DNA from 2 places in the Salinicoccus sp. RF5 genome. Region 1 is predicted to be linked to the other one. Evidence: riboswitches for the same ligand, from Rfam matches in the RefSeq annotation. Region 1 holds a riboswitch; the other holds the start of a gene.
What was found. Region 1 has a riboswitch for S-adenosylmethionine ahead of LLU09_RS11715 (O-acetylhomoserine aminocarboxypropyltransferase/cysteine synthase family protein). Riboswitches for the same ligand answer to the same signal wherever they lie in the genome.

Region 1 (3,208 bases):
AAATTGACGACAGCAATGATCACCACAAGTGCAAGCAAGTACGGCGTGATGGCTCCGAGAGCCAGGACAATCCGGTTGAAGCCCATATTCAATGTGATATAGACGCCGATAATCAGTATGAGCGACCCGATCCATGGTGCTACACCAAAACTTTCATAGAAGGTCGAGCCTGCGCCGGCAAACATGATGACGGCTACTCCATACAGGAAGAACGCAAGCACAATGTCGATGATCCGTCCGAATATATTCCCGAACATGTTCAGGAGGGAATCCACATGGGACTCCGCCTTGATGTCGAAACCGACATCCGCTGTCCATTTACCAGTAAAAAGTATCAAAAGACCTGACAATAATATCGCAAAGATGCTCACTGCACCATTATTTGTGAAAAACTGGAGTATCTCCTGTCCGGTGGAGAACCCCGCTCCAACTACTACACCTGTATAGGCAAAGCCTATCTTCAAGGCTTGTCTGAAATTCTGCAATTTGACCACTCCGAATTATCTTAATATTTTAAAAACAATAACTTCATATTAAACTTATTGAAGAAGGTTGGCAAATGAAGAAAGACCTTCTCCCATCATTTTATCTTCGTCACTGCCAGTCGAGCGAATCGAAGAACTTCCGGGTATCCTCAAAAAGCGCTTGCTGATCTCCGCCCCTCGTCATCAGGTGGCCGGTGTCCGCATAGGACTGCAATGTCTTTTCATTATGGCTAATGCCATCATATATATGTTTCGCACTGTCCATGTATGCTTCCGCATCCTTCCCTCCATACTTGACTGCTGCCGGAACACCAATATCTCCAAGATTCCCATGTACTTCGTCGATCAGCTTCCGGAAGTCATCCAGACTTTCCATCGGATTGTCCTTGTAGTACTGGACCCTCTCCATGATCTTTTCATCATCTTCTCCAGTAAACTTCAGGAAGTTCTTCGTATAGTTCAGGACTCTTCTGTTTATATCCCCAACATCTCTGCCCTGGGGCACAGACATGGCCACAATGCCATTGATGCTGTCGAGTTCCTCGGCTGCCCTGAGGGCGAGCACACCGCCCAGGGAAACACCGCCGACTGCTATGCTTTCATGCCCTTGATCCTTGAGCTGATCATATCCATCCAATACATTTTTCCACCAATCTTCAGGGCTGCTCTGTACAAGTGCCTCCGGTCCCATGCCATGTCCCTCGAAGCTTGGTACATGGACGGTATATTCGTGCTGCTCAAGGTGCTGGGCCAACGGCTTCATGTCCCTGACCGTTCCGGTGAAGGAATGGAGCAGCATGACTGCCCTGGGGCCACTTCCATAGTTCAACGCTTCAGGCTTTACGATTTTCATGATTTATCCTCCTTCTGGATATCTGGTGTCCGATGATATATGTATTCCGCTTCATCCTCATCGAGCCTATAGTCCTTCTTCATCATTGTAATTATCTCCTCTTTCGTCTTCCCCGCCCCATGCGCTTTTGAAACCCGGCTATACAATTCTTCAATGTAATTATGTTCAGACATGCTTTTTTTGGTCCTGTCCAATTGATGACGGCTCAAAACGAAAAGCACAAGAGCTATGACCATCAGAATGATGACCAGGAAATCGATCATATCCTCTCCTCCTCTCCATTATTTAAATTTTTAAAAGTGTTTGACAAATTGTCCTCCATTATAGTAACATAGTCTCTAATCAAATATTTGCTTATCCAGAGTGGTGGAGGGATTGGCCCTGCGAAGCCCGGCAACCTTTTAAGTAAGGTGCTAAATCCAACAGGTACGTTCCTGAAAGATGAGTGACTCGAGAGTCTCCCTTAATCTTTGGGCAGGCTCTTTTTTATAATATATTACTGGAGGAATGAAACAATGACAGAGAATCATCGCTTCGAAACTAAACAGCTTCATGCCGGACAAGAAGTGGACCCTACCACAAATTCACGCGCGCTTCCCATCTATCAGACGACTTCCTATGTATTCGACGATACTAAGCATGCTGCAGAACTATTCGGCCTGCAAGATGTAGGCAACATCTATACCCGTATCATGAATCCAACGACTGCCGCTTTGGAGACGCGTGTTGCAGAACTCGAAGGTGGAGTTGCCGGCCTTGGCGTTGCATCCGGCATGGCTGCCATTACATACGCCATACAGGTTATAGCAAACGCCGGAGATCACATCGTCTCCTCCGCCAGCCTGTATGGGGGAACTCACACACTGTTCACCCATACATTCAAAAAGTTCGGTATCGAGACCAGTCTTGTCGATGCGAAAGATCCTGAGAACGTTTCACGTGAAATCAAGGAAAACACTAAAGCGATCTTTGTAGAGACCATCGGCAATCCGGAAGGCAACGTGGAAGATTTGGAGGCATTAGCGAAAATCGCAGAGGATAATGGTATACCACTTATCGTGGATAACACATTCGCCACTCCGTACCTCTGCCGTCCAATCGAGCACGGCGCACACGTAGTCGTCCATTCGGCCACAAAATTCCTTGGCGGCCATGGCACTTCCATCGGGGGCGTAATCGTTGATGGCGGAAACTTCAACTGGGATAACGGAAAATTCCCTGGACTGACGGAGCCGGATGCGTCCTATCATGACCTTGTCTTCACTGATGCGTTCGGACCTGCTGCCTATGCATTCAAGATCCGTACTACCCTGCTCAGGGATACCGGAGCTGCACTTTCTCCATTCAATGCATTCCTGCTCACACAAGGAATCGAAACATTGTCACTCCGGATGGAAAGGCACGTGGAGAATGCAAAGGCCGTTGCAGAATTCCTGGAAAACCACGATAAAGTGGAATGGGTCGACTATGCTGGCCTCGAATCCAGCGAGTATCATGAGCTCCAGAAGAAATACCTGCCGAAAGGTGCTTCTTCCATATTTACATTCGGTGTCAAAGGCGGATATGAAGCCGGAAAGACGTTCATAGAATCCCTCGAACTCTTCTCACTGCTTGCGAATGTCGGGGATGCCAAGTCACTCGTCATCCATCCCGCTTCCACCACCCATTCCCAGCTTAAGGAAGATGAGCAGTTGGCAGGGGGGGTAAGACCGGAAATGATCCGTCTGTCTGTCGGATTGGAGCATGTGGATGACATCATAGACGATCTAAAAAAAGGTCTGGATGCGATTTAGATGCCTATAAAAATCATTGAAGGCCTCCCGGTACGGGAGCGCCTCCATAAAGAAAATGTATATACAATAGAAGCGAC
Region 2 (3,208 bases), on a different contig from region 1:
TGGGATGAGGAGGATGATCAGTATGATGAATGGTATCGCACGGAACAGATTGACGAGGAATGCAGTGACGCCGTAGACGGGCGCGCTGGCTGCATGTTCGCTTTTCGACGACAGGAACAGGATGATGCCGAGGACCAGTCCGAATATGAATGTGAATACGGTGGAGATGACGGTCATGTAGAGGGTTTCATTCGTCGCCGTCAGTACATCATCCCATTTGACATTTTCGAATGAGAACATTTCGGCGAAGGCATTGATGAACTCGCTCATCCTTCCACCTCCACTGTTACAGCATGTTCAGCCAGTTCCTGCCTCAAGCCCTCAAGGTCGGCGTCATCAATTTCGATCGCAACATAGAGGTGGCCGTATGATTCATTGTTCGTCCGCTTTATGTTCCCCGAGAGGATGTTCAGGTCAAGGTTATACTTCTTGACGACCTGAGAGACGATCGGTGCTTTCGACTGGGAACCGACGAAGCCGAGCTTGAGTATCTTCGATGTCGGGAACATCTCCCTGACCTCCTCGAATGACAATGCCGTCTCCTCATCGTTGATGTCGTCCTTGACGAAGCGTTTCGTCACACCGTGCTCGGGGTTCTGGAACAGTTTGATCACCGGCCCCGTCTCCACGACGCGACCGTTCTCCATCACTGCCGCACGATCGCATATTTTGCGGATGACATGCATCTCATGGGTGATGAGGACGATGGTGAGGTCCATCTCATCACGTATCTTCACCAGCAGATCGAGCACCTCGTCGGTCGTTTCGGGATCAAGCGCACTCGTCGCTTCATCACACAGAAGCACTTCCGGCCTGTTGGAGAGTGCCCGTGCAATGCCGACCCGCTGCTTCTGACCACCGGAGAGCTGGCTTGGGTAGTTGTCTTCGCGCCCCGTGAGACCGACGAGATCCACGAGCTCGGCTACACGGCGCGCACGCTCCTTCTTCGGTATGCCGGCTATCTCCAATGGGAAGCTGATGTTCTCGGCTACCGTCCGGGACCAGAGCAGGTTGAAGTGCTGGAAGATCATTGAGACCTTCTGCCGTTTCTTGAGCAGGTCCGCCCGGCCCATGGCACTGATGATATCGTCACCGATCACCACTTCCCCTGAAGAGGGCTGTTCCAGGCCATTCAGCATCCTGATCAGTGTGGATTTCCCTGCACCTGAATAGCCGATGACACCGAATATCTCCCCTTCCCTGATATGGAGATTGACATCATCCACAGCCTGGATTGTATTGTTCTTCGTCTTGAATATTTTCGTTGCCTTCTTTATATCAATCATATGTTTCACCCTGACCTATATATTGGAAAAGTCGAACATTTTCCTCGTGATAAACAAAGAGCCTGCTCAAAAGTTGAGCAGGCACCGGTTTTATCCATAAGCCTCTCATCTTCGATCGATTGATCAGTGAATTGGCACCTTGTCATAAAGACGGTTGCCGTGGTTTCGTCGGGCACTTCCCTCCACCACTCTGGATAAGAGTTGTATTATTAGATTGTCAATAATATTATCATCCGCATCACTGTCCGTCAACAAGGAAGTCATCGAAGACTTCCGACAGATGGAGCACGGACTGGAAGGCGTAAACTTCACGGACGAGCCTGCCATCCCTGAACAACAGCAGTGCAGGTGCCGATCTGACCTCGTAGGCCTCAATAAGATCCTTATGATAATTCAGATCTATCGAAGTATAGGAGAACCCCTTCGTCTCAGAAACGATATCGAGCATGCGTTCTGCAATCTGGCAGTTGGCGCATATCGGTGCATATCCATAGAGTATGAATGTTTCCTCAGATTGAATACGGCTCGTAATATCGATTGTCCTTGATTCTTTCATCATTGCCGAACTTACCTTTCATGATCAGACTTGTATCTACGTAGAAATCGTGTCTCATAAGGAGGTTTGCCAGGTAGTCACGTGGGCAGCGGCCCACTTCACCGAACTTCGGATCAATATATATATGAGTACTTTCACTCAGATGTTTTTTGAACCATTTCCTGATGTTTCTGCCTTCTTTATCCGCATCGGAGAGGATATAGATGTCGGAGCCATTCAGCTCATCGAGAATCTCATCCAATTTTGAGATTCCCATTGTACCATGGGTGCATATGATCTGTACAGGTTCTATCAATACTTCTTCGATACGCCGCTTATCCGTCTTTCCTTCGACAATGAGCACTTTATCGGAAAAATACACTGCCATCACCCCTGGTATGATATTTTAAAAAAACTCCAGACAGAGTCCAGAGTTTCAGGTTCTATGCATCCACCATTTCATCGTAGGCATCTGCATCCATCAGTTTATCAAGCTGTGATTCGTCAGACAGTTCAATGACGATCATCCATGCTTCTTCATACGGAGATTCGTTGACAAGCTCAGGGCTATCCTCAAGCTCTTCATTGATTTCCACTACCGTACCGCTGAGCGGTGCATACAGCTCTGATACCGTCTTTACGGATTCTACACTGCCGAATGATTCTCCGGTAGTGATTTCATCGCCTTCAGCAGGCAGCTCCACGAATACGATATCACCGAGCTCGGATTGAGCGAATTCTGTGATGCCGATAGTCGCTTTGCCATCTTCAAATTTGATCCATTCATGATCTTCTGAATACTTATATTCTTTTGGTGTTGCCACGACAAAAACCTCCTTTTCTTATACACATATATAATCTCATAGTTCGCACTATTTAGGCAAGCCTAATTCTCAGCGTTCATAAATTGTTTGTATTCGTCCTCTTTGAAGCCAAGAGTGACACCTGAGCCGTCATAAAGGAGGGGACGTCTGATCAGCATGCCATCTGTAGAAAGCAGTTCGAGCTTCTCCTCTTTAGTCATTTCATCCAGGCGTTCCTTGAGTTCCAGTTCCTTGAATCTTTTGCCGCGCTTGTTGAAGAATTCATCTACATCCTTCCCCGAGCGATCCACCATCTCGGCCAGTGTGGCGGCTGCCGGCGGCTGCTTCACCATATCGATGCTCTCGAAAGCGACATCATTTTCCTGCAGGAACTTCTTCCCTTTACGGCAAGTCGTGCATTTCGGGTATTCATATAATGTAATCATCCATTACCTCCAGAAGGTTTTCTACACATAATATACTTGCAAATAAACACCCATTGCAAGCGGAACCGGATTGTCCGTTTCATATTCGGCCTGAAAGATGGTAAAATGGGTGGCAATCACACTGTTAAAGGAGCACTG

Region 2: it holds a riboswitch for S-adenosylmethionine, as region 1 does, so the genes downstream of both, LLU09_RS05985 (methionine ABC transporter ATP-binding protein) here and LLU09_RS11715 (O-acetylhomoserine aminocarboxypropyltransferase/cysteine synthase family protein) in region 1, are expected to answer to the same signal.

Annotation. Positions count from the first base shown of each region.
Region 1 is NZ_JAJGRC010000004.1:171,949-175,156, reverse strand. Features, by position in the region: gene LLU09_RS11730 (YkvI family membrane protein) at 1-464, opposite strand, end outside; gene LLU09_RS11725 (alpha/beta hydrolase) at 595-1,338, opposite strand; gene LLU09_RS11720 (hypothetical protein) at 1,335-1,601, opposite strand; SAM riboswitch class I at 1,690-1,786, shown strand; gene LLU09_RS11715 (O-acetylhomoserine aminocarboxypropyltransferase/cysteine synthase family protein) at 1,854-3,131, shown strand; gene LLU09_RS11710 (homoserine O-succinyltransferase) at 3,132-3,208, shown strand, end outside.
Region 2 is NZ_JAJGRC010000001.1:1,153,644-1,156,851, forward strand. Features, by position in the region: gene LLU09_RS05980 (methionine ABC transporter permease) at 1-270, opposite strand, end outside; gene LLU09_RS05985 (methionine ABC transporter ATP-binding protein) at 267-1,286, opposite strand; SAM riboswitch class I at 1,389-1,487, opposite strand; gene LLU09_RS05990 (thioredoxin family protein) at 1,525-1,845, opposite strand; gene LLU09_RS05995 (toprim domain-containing protein) at 1,796-2,203, opposite strand; gene gcvH (glycine cleavage system protein GcvH) at 2,265-2,645, opposite strand; gene LLU09_RS06005 (Spx/MgsR family RNA polymerase-binding regulatory protein) at 2,708-3,070, opposite strand.